Regions from separate parts of the Shewanella sp. SP1S2-4 genome, predicted to be linked through region 4. Evidence: predicted binding sites of a transcription regulator. Region 4 holds the regulator's gene; each other region holds the start of a gene.
The links. The regulator sigma-54, encoded in region 4, starts transcription at its own class of promoters, with help from an activator protein. The targets are predictions, from matches to a motif close to GTTGGCACGNNNNTNGNNT.

Region 1 (4,294 bases), on a different contig from region 4:
CATGTTTTAATTCACGCACATTACCCGACCAAGGGTACGCAGCGATCATCTGCGCACTGTCGTCAGCGAGGCTTTTATTCTGCTTTTCTGCCACGTTACGATAGGCAAGAAAATGCTGCGCCAGCCCAAGAATATCATCGCCACGTTCCCTTAAGGGTGGAACGCGGATAGGGAACTGGGCCAAACGGAAATATAAATCCTCGCGAAATTGCCCAGCCTCGATTGCCGCGGTGGGATCACGATTGGTGGCCGCCACAATCCGCACATTGGCGAGTTGCACTTTGGCACCGCCAACGGGGCGATATTCGCTATTTTCAAGCACTCTGAGTAACTTCACTTGATGCTCAATTGGCATTTCGGTGACTTCATCGAGAAATAAGGTTCCGCCTTCTGCCTGCTCAAATACGCCTTTGTGATCGCGATGAGCGCCAGTGAACGCGCCTTTTACATGGCCAAACAACTCACTATCGACCAATTCAGGGCTTAAGGCGCCGCAGTTAATCGCGATAAAAGGCTCGTTCAGCCTAGGGCTGGCAAGATGTATGGTATTGGCGACCAGCTCTTTCCCCGCCCCGCTCTCACCAATGATCAGCACATTACTGTCGGTCGCAGAGACGCGGCGAATCGTGCGATACAGCTTATGCATCGCAGCAGAGGAACCGACAAGTAAACCATATTGGTCTAGCTCGCTGGAAAAAGGCCGAGGCCGAATTGGGGATGACACTAGATACTGGGCAAAATCGGCGAAAATATCGCTGATTAACGTCATGTCGTAGGGTTTGCGAAAATGATAACCGGCAAAATGCGACATTAACTGATCAAGATTGGGGTTCGGCTGGCCGTCGGAGAGAAAAATAAACTCGATATTGGACAGAGCTACATTGTCCAGTAGCCCGAGATAATCCTCACGGCTAAGGCTGGACAGCTCAATGATGGCAACATCGACGTGATTCACCTCAAGCTGTTCTATCCAAGGTAAATCATCGACACTGCGGAGTTTATTAAAGTCGGCAGCGCCGGCGAGTTCTAAGATGGCTTGTTCGGCGTTTACATCCTGCAGGTGATAAAAAAGTGTCAATCGAGCCATGCTATCCCACTCCCTGTGTATGAAGGGCTACTGTATGTCAGTCGTGAAATTTTAACAACAGCAGCGGTAATAGTTGCCGATATTCCAAGAGGATGGCGTAATGAACCGAGAATATCAGTCTAAAAATCAGCCTGTTAACATATCATTAAAAACGAGAACAGAATATGCATGGTAGCTGAACGAAACTCAATTAGTTGACCCAAGCCGTTAAACAAGGCTATGTCGAACACTGGCATTAGGAGGCCCATAATGAAGTCTAATGTTGTGCAACATCAGACTGATATCCGCGCCGATATCATGTTGATCGATGAAATGATAACGCTCAATCAAGAAGGACTCACATTTTACAACCAAGCGATGACGTACGTCGAAGACTATAACCTTAAGCGGATTTTTTCGACCAAAGCGAATATCCACCAGCGAATGTTGAGGCGATTTGAGCAGCTGCGCCCTTTGTCTAGCGAGCCGCTTCATGGCCTGAGTCATACGATACCTGTCACTTACACTCAAGCGACAAAGTTGCTGCATCAGTGCCATATATCGCAGGCGATGGCCGCACTTGTCGTTATAGAGCAGCAAGTGTTAACCCAGATGAAGCAAGCAGTAAGGCAAGCACATCAGCCACAACTTGCCAATCAGCTCGCAGAAGGCGCCGCTTGGCTGCAAATCAGTTGCGATGGTATGAGTTCGCTCAATCCTGGTTAATCCTTTACACCTGTTTACATCAGTTTGCATTAGTGCGCATCAGTATGAGCCTCTTTACCTGGCAATATCCAGCTTTAACGCACCGCGCGACTCCACACACTATTCCGCACACACTTTACCGCACACAGTCGTGCGGTTTTTTATGCTTTAAAGATGACTCTGCTTGCCAGAAAAAATTACATTTTGTCGGTAAAAAAGACCGACTTAAACAAAAGACTCCTTCTGTCAAAATATCAAAAACAGCACATAAACACCTTAAAATCAACAACTTAACTATATTGGCACGATTCACGCATTATCTAACATCGAGAAAACAACGGAGGATATGATTATGAAAACCACAACAGCATCAGTACTAGCGACCTTACTTGTCGGTTCAATCAGTTTAAATGTCGCAGCAGCTCAAGATTGGAAGGACGGGGCTAAGGATGCTTGGATCGATGGTAAAGCTGAAACTACTTTACTGCTCAATACCAATCTCAATTCCTTTGACATTATAACGGATGTCAAAGAGGGAAACGTGACGTTAACAGGTAAAGTGGAAAGCAGTGTCGATAAAGCCCTTGCCACTGAACTGATCAAAAGTTTAGACGGCGTAAAAGATGTCGATAATCAACTCATTGTGATGAATGAGAAAGAAGGCACCAGTGAAGTTGTTGCTACTTTGACCGATTCTAAGGTTGCCACAGTCGTCAAAACCCGTTTACTGTTTTCAACCGATGTTTCCGGCACTCAGATTAATGTGGATGTCGCTAATGGTATCGTCACCTTAAAAGGTGAAGTTGCTAGCGATGCCGAACGTCAGTTAGCGCTGAAAATTGCCGAGAATACCGACGATGTGAAAAAAGTTGTCGATAAAATCAAAGTCGTTAAAAAAGCCTCTTAACGCTAGTTAAAGCTGCACTTTCTGAAACTAGCTTTCAAAAGTAGCGCTTTAACAGTCAGAGTTAAGTACAAGGCGTTAATCTTGCCTCAACTTTTGAACTCGATTGATAAGAAAAAGTAATAACAAAAAACCAGCCTAGGCTGGTTTTTTTATGTCCATTATTTCACTCAATCAAGCAAGGTTTTCTAGGCCACGTAGATAAGACTAGGTTTAAGAAAACGAAATCAAGGTAGGAAAATTGAACGACATCAGGCTAATGCTGGAAGCGATAGTACCTTAAGCGATAACACCTTAAGCAATAGTGTCTGAAACTATATTTTCAGAAACAATCATGCCTAAAAAATCATGCCTGAAGTCGCGTTAAAATGCAGGCTCAGCGCTGGCTTCAAAGCCAAACTGGAACTCATAAAAATGCTGACCATTTTCGATACTGATGGCCATAGTGCCCGTTAAGCCCTGCAACTCGCCCGCACCGGAATGGGGAACCACTTCTAAGATCAAACGGTTTTGTCCATCGGTCATAATGCCAAAATGTTGCAGCACGAAACTACCCTGCTTACCACACACCTTGCCAACCACTTGCTCAATCGCCACATAGCCAGCCGAGCCTTTGACTGACGTCATTGCACTGAGCATTTCACCTTGGCTACGGCCCTCAAGCTCGCCATAAAAGGTCTTATCTAAGCCCATACGCCCAAGCGTCACGCCGCCCACACCCGTAGCATAGGTGCTATCTGGAGTGAGCTTAACATCAAATTTTCCAGTGATTTTGCTAACTTGCATGACACTCTCCTTGTCAAAACATTATGCCAAGTCTATCTACCCGAGAATACTTGCCGCTGCGGCAAGCATCACACACGGAACGAAAAATAACTTAGCACAAGCCTGCGCAGATCCATAATGCATTTACTCCCGACCCGTTGCGCACGACTACTCACTACTGAGTTATGTTAGTGATGCCAGTTTCGCTCACAGTCACCTCTAAGGTTTTAACGATTTCAGGGCTTTCAGACATAGGTTGGTCAGGCGCTCTATCGCGATAAGTCACGGCAATTTTGAACGGAGCTTCGAAGGGATAAACAGGTTCAATACTGTCCACCTCGATGCGATCTCCCAGCATGACGCTGCCTAAATGCTTCAAGTTATTGTGTTCAAAATCGAGGCTAAACAAGCCAAGATACCAAAATGCCCCCGAACCTTGGGTCGTCACAATAAACGGTGCCACAAAGGGCATAGTCTGCATTTTAGGATCATCTTGAATTGGCGCGTCACTCTGGGTATCAGGCTCTAAAGCGGGATCGAAATTTAACGGCGTAATGCGCAAATAATCCAGTAATACTCGACCTTTTACCTCGCCATCTTGATAATCGCCCATCGCAAATTCCGTTTGCTTGATCTTAATAAAATGGGTCAAGGCAACCGATTTACCGCCCTCTGGTAGGGTAATTTCAAACGGGTTAGCGGTATTTAAGCTAAAGAGTTTAAGCATCACTTCCGACGCATTCGCCACCGGCTTAACCTCAAGCGGTGTCACCACTTCGACCTCATTGGCCTGTGCCTGCGTTTTTTCCTGCGCCATGGCCTCGTCGTATTGCATGACCTTACCATCTTCCATC
Region 2 (4,294 bases), on a different contig from region 4:
CGCAGCGGTCGCATTCGTGTAAGTGACCACACTCATGGCAAAGCAGGGCTGGTGCGAAGCCGCGGCGATTGAGAAACAGTAATACTTGGTTACCTGCGTCTAAATGCAGACGGATTTCGTTCAGCAGCGGCACCGACATTCCTGCTTTTAACGGCATATTTTTAATGTCGATAATCCCTTGGCGCACTTTTTTAGCAGCGCCAGCGCGCTCACCCAATTGCAAATGATGGTAACGGCCACTTAAGGCATTTTGTAGACTTTCGAGTGAGGGGGTTGCCGTGCCTAATATCACAGGAATTGATTCTAAATGGCCACGCATGACTGCCAAGTCGCGGGCGTGATAACCGACGCCTTCCTGTTGCTTGAAGCTACTGTCGTGTTCTTCATCGAGTATGATGATGCCGGGATAGGCCATAGGCGTGAACAAGGCTGAGCGGGTGCCGATAATGATGGCGGCCTGACCGCAGCGGGCTTGGCGCCAAGCTTCGAGTCTCTGATTGTCGGTTAACCCTGAATGCAAAATGGCGACATTGACTTTGAAACGCCGCTTAAAGCGATTGATAGTTTGGGGCGTTAAACCGATTTCAGGCACTAAAATTAATGCTTGCTTGCCTTGCTTAAGGACTTCTTCGAGCACCGCCAAATAGACTTCCGTCTTACCCGAACCGGTAATGCCTTCTAATAAAGTACAGTGATATCCTTGTTGCAGATTTAAAGTGGCAACGGCGACGGCTTGTTCTTTATTGAGTTTATGTGGCGTTTCGTCCATTTCGAGTGTGGTGCGCCAGTCGAGGTTAAGCTCGGCGACTTTCTCATGACGTGCTACCCAGCCTTTATCTTCTAGGGCTTTAAGCGCCGCCTTACTGATGTCTAAGCTGATAACCTCTTCTTGGGTTAAGCTGGCGGTTTTGAGTAACTCGAGTAGTTTTTTCTGTGCGGGTGCGCGTTTAACTGCTTCGGGCGCAATATTTTGGCCTATTTCAGTTAATTGCCAGAATTGAATCTTTTGTGGCGCGGCATTGAGCCCTTTGCGAAGGGCGACTGGTAAGGCTTGGGTTAGCATCTGCCCTTGGCTGCAAAAATAGTATCTCGCGGCCCAAAGCGTTAATTTATAAAGTGATTCAGGCAGCAAAGGTTTATCGTCGATAAACTCAAGCACAGACTTAATCTGTTTAGGCGCTAAGCTGCAAGACTCAGTGATACCTGTGACTAATCCAATTAATTGTTGACGACCGAAGGGGACTTTAACGCGCACGCCTATCTGCGGTGTACTAGGATAAGTTTCGGGTACGCGGTAGCTAAAGGTTTGCCGCATAGGCACAGGTAACGCAACTTCGACAAACAATGACATATGCAGGCAAGTCTTAGGCAAGAATGTGGTTTAGTGTACTCAGCGCGGCTGGCTAGGGCTAGCCCTAATGATGGTTTACCAAGGATAGTTGAGAGTAAATAAATGGCTAATATAGTGAAATCATTAGGTCTACTCGCGTTAGTGTGTAGCGCACCTAGCATGGCACAAGTCTCCCATGTGAGTGTTAACAGCCGCATGTTTGAGTTAGGCGGTTATCCAAAACTCAGGGTGAATGTGATTGCGGACAATCAAGACATGTCGCGCTTAGAGTTTGTGGTGCAGCAAGCTGGCGGCGAAGAAAAGTTAATGGTTGAGGAGCTTAATCGCTTTTTAGTTTTGCTCACAGGTGTTGAAGATGTAAAGGATGACAAAGCTAAACTCTTAGTGAGGGAGTATCGACTCGACCGATGGTACGAGGTCAAAAGTATCAATCTATTTGGCGAGGCTAAGCCAACATCGGCTGCGCTATCTATGAGCGCGGCATCGGGCAGTAAAAGTACGACGACAGCGCTGGTGCAAAAGCGTGCGGATAAAGTGAATGTTCAGCCTGTAAAAGTGGCCGCAGAATCCACATCAGTGGTGGGTGCTAAGACCGCGACGGTTATTACGGCTGCAAATATTCATGTAGATACTCATGTAGATGCTCATGTAAATACTAAGCCCACAGTGCCAGCGGCTGAAGTTGTGACTGGCTTTAAATTTCCTGAAGTAGCGGATGAGCAAATAGTGGCCACTGAAGCAGTTAAGACAACAAATAGCGAACTCAAAGTGAATGCCGCTGAAACGTCCCCAACCGCTTCGCAGACACCTGAACATTGTCAGTTAACTTATCTTGCTGGTGAGACCTTGTGGCGTATCGCCAATCGCTATGCCAACGATTGGGACGTGAGTGTCTATGGCGCTATGCTGGCGATCTATGAGGCGAATCCTGCGGCGTTCTCAAAAAATAAAATCAACGCACTCAAGAGTAATGCGGCTCTGTCCTGTCCTTCGAAAATGATTTTGGCACAGCATGCTAACGCCAAAGAGGCTCAGGCGATGTTTGAAGCTAAAGAGGCGGGAGAATGAAGCGGCGAACTAAAGTCAAAATAGACGCAGATTAACCGCCAAACGCTCAGATAATCTACTTGTATCCCTTGTGGGTATGCTGTACCATTCTGCGCCCTAAACATATTGTTATTAACATGCATGTGGTGTCCGACTACGGGTTGGAAGAGCGACATGGCCTTACACTTTTGAGGTAACCCCAATGAAACCAGGTATCCACCCAACATACGCTATCATCACTGCAAACTGTACTTGTGGTAACGTTATCAAAGTAAACTCTACTGCTGGTAAAGATCTGCATTTAGACGTATGTGGTGCTTGTCACCCATTCTACACTGGTACACAAAAAGTTGTTGATACTGGCGGTCGTATCGACAAATTCAACAAGCGCTTCGCAGTGCTTGCAAAGAAATAATTGCGATTGCAATGTTTCTAGAAAAGGCGCCTATGGCGCCTTTTTGCTTTCTGTCATTTGCTGAACTGCTTTATTTACGCCTATCTTAATACTTATGTTAAATCCCCCATCTGGTACGACTTCACTCAATTAATCGTCAACTTACTGAGTATTGCGAGTTCAAGTATGTAATTCGACTTATTTATAGCAATTATCTATAAGATAAATATGCTAGCCGTTATATATTGTAATTTAACCAACATTTTTGAGATTAACTCGCTACAACTAGCGCTATAACTACAAAATATATGTTTGTTTCCTACAAAATATATTAAGAAATGCAGCTTTATTATAGGAGATAAGTTTATAAAACTAAGCTTAGAGGTGATATTTGCAGGCTAAAGTGAAATTTCTGAATCTCTTATTTAAAAATCCCCCTTATTGGCGTATCTTACCCCGACCAGCCAGACTATTAACATCACCCTTTGGTGAGACTAGATGTGTGTTGGTAGGCCTTACTCTCATAAATTATAAATGTCGCATTTCAGGATTTTAAAATGTCAGATATTCGTCAACAAGCACTCGATTATCATGAATTTCCAATACCAGGCAAAACCGCAGTTTGCCTTACCAAACCTGCCGAAACGAGTCACGATCTCGCTCTAGCTTATAGCCCTGGAGTGGCTGAGCCTGTGCGTGAAATCGCGGCTAATCCTGACAATGCGTATCGTTATACCAATAAAGGTAATACGGTTGCCGTGATTACCAATGGTACGGCGATCTTAGGTTTAGGCAATTTAGGCCCCTTGGCTTCTAAACCTGTGATGGAAGGCAAAGCATTATTATTCAAGCATTTTGCAAATATCGATTCGACAGATATTGAGATCACCCACAATACGCCTGAAGAATTTATCAATACAGTTGCTGCGATTGCTGACACTTTTGGTGGTATCAATCTTGAAGATATTAAAGCGCCAGAATGCTTTGTTATCGAACGTGAATTGATTGCCCGTTGTAAAGTGCCAGTATTCCATGACGATCAACACGGCACCGCAATTGTGACCGCGGCGGGTATGATTAACGCGCTGGAAATTCAAGGCAAGTTGATCAGCGACGCAACGTTTGTGTGTATGGGCGCAGGTGCGGCAGCCATTGCTTGTATGACTATGCTGGTCAAGTGTGGTGCGAATCGCGCTAACATTTATATGTTAGACACTAAAGGTGTGATTCATTCTGGCCGTACGGATCTTAATGAATATAAAGCGCTATTTGCGAATGATACTGACAAACGCACGCTTCTTGATGTTATTAAAGGCGCAGACGTGTTTTTAGGTCTATCTGGTCCTGACGTGATAGGTGCAGAAGAAGTTGCATTGATGGCCGATAAGCCAGTAATTTTTGCCTGTTCTAATCCCGATCCTGAAATCAAACCGGCACTGGCTCACGCAACGCGCAGCGATTTGATCATGGGTACGGGTCGTAGCGATTATCCAAACCAAGTG
Region 3 (4,294 bases), on a different contig from region 4:
TGCTATCAGCAATGGCCTATCATTGCTAGGGCGATCACGCTGTGATTTTAGGTAACCGTAATGTTCCTCTAGTGTAGGGCCAGATCCTATGACAAAAGCTGTGTGCTGCTTGTGTATTAATTTTAACATTGCGGCATCAGGATCTAATTTGAGAAAAGAGAGATTCTCTGAGAATCTTGCTTTAATTACAGGGTCATCTAATTTATGTTTGCTATTCACAAATTCTATATTATTTTCGTAAACCAGCAAATCACGTAAACTGGCATTTTCATTTGAGACTAAACTTAAGTCTGGGGTGATGGCAATATAGACCGGATCAAGGCGATTTTGTTTTTGGGGCTCGAGTAGTTGAACTTTGGGATGACTAAGCCATTCTGATTGATCTGTATAGGTGATCAATAATGAGAATAGTGACGTATTAAGCAAGCAGACTTTAATCGTATTAATCGATTTTTTTTCAATTAATAGTGTCGGAACATCTCCCATACCCACACCATAAACTGTCACACTATTTACATCTTTTGGAAGGGTATTGATGTACAGCTTGGCTTCTGCAATACGATCGTGTCGGCTGCTTAATTGAATACCATTAACACTGATTGTTTGATTACTTCCAATAACTAAGTGAGCTTTAAGGTGATCAAATGGACTTGATTTTATTGCAGCTGCTACGATAGGCCAACGCTTGACGATAATATTGAGATTAGACGCAAATAGCTCAGTCATTCCGTTTCTCCGGAAGATTTCTGGGAGTTTGATATCACCAAGGTCACTATCTGGTCTCTCCACAGGGACTCGAACCCCGATCGGCCGCTTAGGAGGCGGCTGCTCTATCCTGTTGAGCTATAGAGAGACGACAGTGATTATACTGGTTTTATCTCTGATTAAAAGGCTTATGATTTAGTTGCTTAAATCTTAAGCGCTATGTCGTTTATCTGCACATTGTAGGCTGCATTTTGGTCTAAAAGTACTGCTGTAGAGCTTTCTTCACTCACTTGTTCGATTTTTACCGTGGCTCGACTTTTGGTTGCGACGGCGCGCATTTCATTGAGTCGATCGGGTAGATTTTGCTGTAATACGACTTGGAATTTATCCCCGACACGAATGCCATGTTTACGGCCGAGATTTAAAATGATCCTGTCCGCTTGGCGGCTCACGACTTGGCCGAGTAAGGGTCTGCAATTGAGTGTGCTGTCTAAATCATGGGTAGCCTGTTGCATTAACTTGGTAATATTTTTGCCATAAGATGATCGCCAGAATCTGTCCGTATTCGGGGCTATAATGGCTTGTTCTTCAAATTCCCATGGCGCCGATGTGCTGTAGCTTTTACTCCAAACTTCTTCGCCACTGATCCCATGATAAAGGCTAAGTTTGAACTGGAATTGCCTGAGTGGAGCTTCATTCCAGAATCCTAGGAAGGTTGGCTGCACTGGCTCCATTGAGATATCCATAATTTGTGGTTGGAGGATATATTGGCTGTCGGTAATTTCACTGAGCCAGCTTGGGAGTCGATAACCGCGAATATCCACTAGATCTTGTTTAATGTCGAGCAGCTCTTTAGCGTGAGTGTGGCTAAAACCTGTGGAAGAGTAATCTTCTATAACACTGCCTAGTTTTTCGGAAATAACTTCTTCAAAGCCTGAAAGCTGTCCGTATCTGAGCTGAGTACGATCTTTAATTTGTGCTTGAGGGATTAGAATCGCAGCCTTTAATTGTCCATTTGGACACTGCTGCGTAGGATCATCATTTAGATCGAGTCGTAGGGACACATAAATTTTGTTTCCCTGGATTCGTTCGCTAACGAGTTGGATGCTGATGGCTTGGGCGTTGCGATTTATCGCGAAGTTATTCTGTGTAAGGTTTCCGTTAGAGGTTTGTTGTTCACTGGAGATTTGAATGCCCGTGCTTAATGTCGCGTAGCTAACGGCTTGATTAATCGCTTCTTCCCTTGCTTGAGCCGTATTACCATTGATAATAGTCGCTTCACCACTGGCTTCTATCCATTCGGCCCGAGTAGGCAAAGACAGCAGTGCAAGGCTCAAAATGATGAGCGAAGCTGAACGTGGTATGTGCATCAATACAATCCTTATCGCTAAGCTATTGGCGAGCTTGCTAATCGAGCCAGTTTCCTGACACTTAATCTAATATACCGACAAAGCAAATTTCATGCCTGACTAACGAGAGTTTTCGATAAAGTTTCCATTGGCGCAGTCGATATACAGCGTATGAGCATAATAATGTCGGGCTGGAGCAATTTTGGTCCGAAGATTGCTGGCTTTTGTTACTCACAAAAATGAGACGCGTAGAGTGTGAGTGATTTAATTGCCAGTACACCCACAGATGAGGTAAATCCAATGCTAAAGCGTGTGATTATTCCCTTAACATTACTGATGTTAGGTGGATGTGTGGCTAAATCGGTTACACCGCCCAAGCCGAGTTTAGTGGATGGCAATGGGTTGCCGCCAACGGCAGTGATCAACCATTTAGCACAGCGAATTGTGACAGAGCTCGTTAAGCAAAATGATGCTCTGCGTTCTGATCAACCAATTGTTGTCGCAACCCCAGTATTAGTGGGTGACATGAATGGCACAAATGCGTTGGCGCAGCAGTTACAGCAAGGATTAATGACGTCGCTCCATAGCTTTCAGTTTAATGTAGTGGATTTAAATTTAGCTGATGGCTTGAGAGTGACGGCTAATGGGGATTTTATTTTGACGCGAGATTGGCAACAATTGTCGAAAAATCTTCCCGTTGAGCATCTTGTTGTATCGACTATGAGCCCCGTTACCAATGGTATGGCGATCAATACTCGGATTGTGAACATAAGTAACAATCGTGTGGTATCGGCCTCTCAAACTTTTGTGACTCAAAAAGAGTTGGCAAACTACATGCAGCCTTCGGAGCAAATTGTGTCACAAAATGGCATCTTATATCGTCAGGCGAGTCCAGGCATGAATGAAGTCCGTGTTTTAGGAGATGGAAAATGAAACGCTACCTTTTAGTTATTGCGGCGCTAATGCTAACTGGCTGCGCTGCTAAAGATAGATATGTGCAATGGGAAGATGTGCCGCCGCCGAGTTTTCCTAAGTTAACGGCCATAGGATATGCGCCCTTAGCGACTCAACCGGCTAAAGAGCAATCACAAAGAGTGTTGATGGCCATGCAAGCATCAAAAATTGTGGCCTATCGTGAATTAGCAGAACAAGTTTATGGGCAGAAAATAACGGCAAACAGCAGTGTCAGTGATTGGATGTTGACGGACGATAATGTTAAAGCGTCGGTTTCTGGTGTGATCCGTGGGGCGCGGGTCGTTAAGAGTTATCCAGCTGGCGATCATTATGTCACTGAGTTAGAACTGGATTTTTCACAGGTATGGGCGCTGTATCAACAACAGAGTCGTCCACAGCGAGTGAAAGAAGTCACGTATTTCTAGTCATTTCTACATGACTCTATTGAGCCGCGGACTATACGAGTAGTATGCGGCTTTTCTATTTCTGCAAAGTACTAAAGTTTAATTTTTAATCAGAGCTTAGAAGCTGGAAATACAGAGTATGAATTGATGCGCCTGTTAGGCTTTTAAATCATTACCTAAACTTGAGATAGTTGAGGTCTTGCCTTTATCGTTATACGTAAGGCTGGAGGCGTTTCTGCTAGCTTGTAAAGCTTGAGCGAAGCGATTCAGGCTGGCTAAATTCATCTCAATTAAACTGGCATTTTGATCGTTCAGTTCTTTGCATTCAGTTAATGCGTCTTTGACAACGGCCATTTTATGCACGAGTTCACTTTGCTGAGTGAGTTGAGACTTATCAGTGTGGTTTGCCAGAATATCGTCATTAGTCTTGAGTTCTTTCAGACATTGTGATTTTTCGTTAGCAAGAGAAAGCAGTAAATCGGCGTTTTGGTCAACCAAAGCGCCTTTTTCCTTGAGTATGATTTGCTTAAGAACAGCCAAATGGGCGTGTTGTAGATCTACCAGTTTAGCTATTTCAGTCATAGTTACTCTTTATTTAAGTCATTAAGTTCGGCTTCAAAACTTGCAATATTGGCAGCCAACTTTTCGGGGTCAATTTTGTAGCGGCCTTCGGCGATAGCTTGTTTAATTTCGGCCACTTTCTTTTGATCAACTTCAGGAAGGCTCGCCATTTTAGTCTGAGCTCCTTGCAGTTGTTGCGCTTGCGCTGTAATCACCACTGAGTCGCTTCTTTGTGGTGTTGTCGATTTTGTGGCAACTTGAGCAGATTGATCGCTGCTAGTTTTAGTTGCACCTGAACGAACTTGTGCGGTCGTTGCAGTG
Region 4 (4,294 bases):
GCTAGACTTAGCGGTGACTTCGCGATAGTTATGCTTCAGTCACAGATAGAGAGCTCTGGCATAGATCATGCGTTTTACGCATAGATTAAGGCGGCTAAGACTAAGGTGAGTCAGCGGTAATGCTCGCTAGTGTAATCGCCTATGGTTCGTGCCGTCGAGCGACAAATATGTCGCCAAGCTTTTGAAACGAGATGTGAACTGCACAAATAAGCAGTGCTAAGTGTGATGTGTACTGATCTGAGTGCCTGTGTGGAACACTGAGTATGAAATGAAACTAACAGGCTTCGTCAAACTTAGCGTCGATTAAGGCACAAATGGCATCCAGAGCGGGCTCTGCATCTGGGCCTTCGGCGATAAGCTTAATGGTTTTACCCATGCCAGTTTCAAGCATCAGTAAGCCGAGCACGCTGGCGGCGGATGCCTGTTTATCGCCTTGTATCAAGGTGATGCTTGCATCAAACTCGGATGCCAGTACCACGAGCTTTGTGGCGGCACGGGCATGTAATCCCAGTTTGTTACAGATGGTGATCTGACGTTCAAGCTTTGGCATTATTCAGCTCTCGATGGCGGGCATAAACCTTATGTTTACCGTTACTAAAGCGTTTAGCCAATTGCTCAGCGACGTAAACCGATCTGTGTTGCCCACCCGTGCAGCCAATGGCCACAGTCAAATAACTGCGATTGTTGCGTTCGAGATGCGGCAGCCAAGTTTCCAGCAAATTCTCGATTTGCCAGATGAACTTATTGACCAGTGGTTGGCGATTTAAGAACTCAGCTACGGGCTCATCTAAGCCAGTCAATGGACGCAGCGCCAGTTCCCAGTGTGGGTTAGGCAGGAAGCGCACATCAAACATAAAGTCGGCTTCGGTGGGCATACCGTGCTTAAAGCCAAAGGACTCAAAGTTGATCACTAATTCTTTATCGACACTGCCGAGCAGAATTTGTCTCACTTGATCGCTTAAATCATAGATATTCAGGTTCGACGTATCTATGTAGTGATCGACCAGTTTTGACATAGGCTCGAGCAGTTTCCCTTCCAGTTTTATTGCTTCTTGCAAAGAGACTTGGCTCTTCGACAAAGGGTGCAAACGGCGGGTTTCGCTGTAACGCTTGAGCAGAATTTTATCGCTGGAATTGAGGAAGAAGCTGGTTAACTCAGTATCAGGAGGCAGGCTCGCGAGTTGCTTCACTAAGACTTTATCCTGCTCAGGCATGTTACGCACGTCGACACTGATGGCGACGAGATCGTTACTGCCTTTGAGTTGCTCAAGCAAAGTGCCGATTAAGGGCAAGGGAAGGTTATCGACACAATAATAGCCGAGATCTTCGAGTACCCTTAGGGCGACAGATTTGCCTGAGCCTGAGCGGCCCGACACTATGACCAGTTTCATCCAGTGATTACCTGATAGAGTTCCGTTTCATCATGCGTCTTGCGTAATTGCTTTAATATTTGCTTGTCGCTCAGCTTTTCGGCCATGCAAGACAAGGTACTTAAGTGCTGCTGACATTGGTCTGCAGGCACCAGTAGTGCAAATAAAATATCAACAGGTTGCTTATCGATAGCATCGAATGCTATCGGCTCTTCACACTTAATGAGTATGGCAATGGGCTGATCTATATCGGCTAGTCGACCATGTGGAATGGCGATGCCGTTACCTATACCTGTGCTCCCCATCTTTTCGCGCGCCACTAGGCTTTCGAATATCTCTTGAGATGAGAGGGTCGGGTACTGGGCAGCGACTAAGTCGCTGATGAGTTCCAGTACCTTTTTCTTGCTGCCCGGAGTGGCGCAGGTAGTGCACTCCGGCCGCAGTATGGTACAAAGTTCCATTATTAGTGTTTTGTTAACTTCTCTTTGTGTTTAATAACCTGACGATCAAGCTTGTCAATCAGGGCGTCTATAGCGGCATACATGTCAGCATGCTCTGAAGTAGCAAAAACTTCACCACCGATAAGATTTATTCTCGCTTCGGCAATCTGTTGCATTTTCTCGACATTGAGCACAACGTGCACATTATTGATCTGTTCGAAATGGCGTTCAAGTTTTGAAAACTTTTCTTCTACATATGCGCGTAACGATTCGGTAATTTCGACATGGTGTCCACTCAGGTTTATTTGCATAGAAACGTCCTCCGATATCCACTGTAGGTTATAAACTTTTACGCTGATTAGAAGGCGGAATGAGCATAGCCTCTCGGTACTTCGCAATGGTTCTGCGGGCTACGTTGATCCCTTGTTCTGCCAGAAGTTGTGCCATCTTACTGTCGCTCAATGGTTTTTTCTGGTTTTCCGCTGCAACCAGTTTCTTAATGAAGGCTCTGATTGCTGTGGATGAGCACTCCCCACCATCGTCAGTACCGACGTGGCTAGAGAAGAAGTATTTTAGTTCAAAAAGTCCCTTAGGGGTATGCATGTATTTCTGTGTCGTCACCCGTGAGATGGTCGACTCATGCATTTCTACCGCTTCGGCAATATCGTTAAGCACCATAGGTTTCATGGCTTCTTCACCGTATTCAAAGAAACCTTGCTGATATTGGACGATACAGTTCGCCACCTTCAACAAGGTATCATTACGGCTCTCTAAACTCTTGATAAACCATTTAGCCTCTTGCAGATGGCCACGAATAAATTGGCTATCGGCTTGGCTTTTAGTGCTGCGCGCCATCGAGGCATAATGTTGGTTTACATTGATTTTTGGCATGCAGTCAGGATTCAGCTCAACCACCCAGCGGCCATTTTTCTTCGACACTGACACATCTGGGATGACGTATTCGTCATCGTTGGGCGTAATCAATAAACCTGGGCGGGGATTGAGGGTTTGGATAAGCGCTATGCCGTCTCTTAACTCATCCTCTTTTAATTTAGTCTTACGCATCAACAATCTAAAATCGCGGGCGGCGATCAGATCTAAATGATCTTTGATCAGCATGCGGGCGTTTTCTAGGTTGGGCGTGTCAGCGGCGAAATGCGACAGTTGGATCAACAGGCACTCGCTTAAATCGCGGGCGGCAACACCAATGGGATCAAAGTGTTGAATGCGCTTGAGTACGGCTTCGACTTCGTCAAGCTCAACCTCAGGATTGCCCATAGCTTCGAGAATTTCTTCAGTGCTTTGGGTGAGATAGCCCTGATCGTCAATGGCATCAATAATGGCGGTGGCAATGGCTAAATCGGTTTCAGAAAACGGCGTGAGGTTTTTTTGCCATTCTAAGTGCTCATACAAGCCTTCACTGGTCTCACCTTGGAAGGGCATATCATCTTCACGACTGCCACCGGGGCCAGAATTGGGGGAGGCGGTGAACACTTCATCCCAGGTGGTGTCCATGGGGAGTTCGTCGGGCATGGATTCTTTGGTTAAGGACTCTGCCGTGTCTATGGTGGAGCTGTCTTTCTCTGGCGGCAGAGTGCTCGATTCACTGAAATCCGTATCGGATAGCGTTTGGTTTACAGGGGCTTTAGTGGCGTCGAATTGATCCTCTTCCAGCTCGAGAAGGGGATTAGAATCTAAGGCTTGCTGGATCTCTTGCTGCAGTTCTAATGACGACAGTTGCAACAGACGTATGGCCTGTTGTAATTGTGGCGTCATGGTTAACTGTTGACCCAGTTTGAGCTGGAGTGACGCTTTCATGTTACCGCTGATCCCTACGTTATTATTGTTGGATGAGGTCGCTTGTTATCATCTTGAGTGGAGTCCAATGGTGGCATAAATTACCTGCATTGGCTCCGCTTGATTAACTATAGCCTGAATTGTTCACCTAAGTACACAGCCCTAACTTGCTGATTGTCTAAGATCTCTGCGGGTGTCCCCTCGGCAATCAAGTTTCCGTGACTCACGATATAGGCATGTTCACACACATCTAATGTCTCACGGACATTGTGGTCTGTGATCAACACGCCAAGGCCACGACTTTTGAGCTGTTCGATAATCTTTTTAATGTCGATAACCGAAATCGGATCGACACCAGCAAAGGGTTCATCGAGCAAAATGAACTTAGGATTTGCTGCTAACGCCCGCGCAATTTCGACACGGCGACGTTCACCGCCCGACAATGACATGCCTTGGCTGTCACGGATGTGGGTAATGTGGAACTCTTCGAGCAGATGCTCTAGCTCTTCTTCCCTTTGCTCTTTTTTTAATTCTTTACGCGTTTGCAGCACGGCCATGATGTTGTCATGGACGGTCAGTTTACGGAAGATACTGGCTTCCTGCGGCAAGTAACCTATACCTTTGCGGGCACGCAGGTGCATAGGATCTGCGGTTAAATCATCATCGTCGATAAAGATGTGGCCTTTA

Region 1: Q4Q52_RS00665 (BON domain-containing protein) is a predicted target of sigma-54. The motif match lies at 2,070-2,088, and genes of this name have one in related genera.
Region 2: Q4Q52_RS08875 (FimV/HubP family polar landmark protein) is a predicted target of sigma-54. The motif match lies at 1,365-1,383, and genes of this name have one in related genera.
Region 3: Q4Q52_RS06310 (flagellar assembly protein FlgT) is a predicted target of sigma-54. The motif match lies at 2,156-2,174, and genes of this name have one in related genera.

What each region holds. Positions count from the first base shown of each region.
Region 1 is NZ_JAUOET010000001.1:160,942-165,235, forward strand. Features, by position in the region: gene Q4Q52_RS00655 (sigma-54 dependent transcriptional regulator) at 1-1,087, opposite strand, end outside; gene Q4Q52_RS00660 (glutamyl-tRNA reductase) at 1,337-1,792, shown strand; gene Q4Q52_RS00665 (BON domain-containing protein) at 2,124-2,678, shown strand; gene Q4Q52_RS00670 (DUF3224 domain-containing protein) at 3,039-3,461, opposite strand; gene Q4Q52_RS00675 (hypothetical protein) at 3,616-4,294, opposite strand, start outside.
Region 2 is NZ_JAUOET010000006.1:184,608-188,901, reverse strand. Features, by position in the region: gene priA (primosomal protein N') at 1-1,351, opposite strand, end outside; gene Q4Q52_RS08875 (FimV/HubP family polar landmark protein) at 1,454-2,419, shown strand; gene rpmE (50S ribosomal protein L31) at 2,601-2,813, shown strand; gene Q4Q52_RS08865 (malic enzyme-like NAD(P)-binding protein) at 3,350-4,294, shown strand, end outside.
Region 3 is NZ_JAUOET010000004.1:52,063-56,356, reverse strand. Features, by position in the region: gene Q4Q52_RS06320 (6-hydroxymethylpterin diphosphokinase MptE-like protein) at 1-726, opposite strand, end outside; tRNA gene Q4Q52_RS06315 (tRNA-Arg) at 778-853, opposite strand; gene Q4Q52_RS06310 (flagellar assembly protein FlgT) at 909-2,075, opposite strand; gene Q4Q52_RS06305 (FlgO family outer membrane protein) at 2,355-2,987, shown strand; gene Q4Q52_RS06300 (LPP20 family lipoprotein) at 2,984-3,433, shown strand; gene Q4Q52_RS06295 (flagella synthesis protein FlgN) at 3,569-3,994, opposite strand; gene flgM (flagellar biosynthesis anti-sigma factor FlgM) at 3,997-4,294, opposite strand, start outside.
Region 4 is NZ_JAUOET010000013.1:4,873-9,166, forward strand. Features, by position in the region: gene Q4Q52_RS12965 (HPr family phosphocarrier protein) at 275-550, opposite strand; gene rapZ (RNase adapter RapZ) at 537-1,391, opposite strand; gene ptsN (PTS IIA-like nitrogen regulatory protein PtsN) at 1,388-1,831, opposite strand; gene hpf (ribosome hibernation promoting factor) at 1,834-2,121, opposite strand; gene Q4Q52_RS12985 (RNA polymerase factor sigma-54) at 2,150-3,628, opposite strand; gene lptB (LPS export ABC transporter ATP-binding protein) at 3,736-4,294, opposite strand, start outside.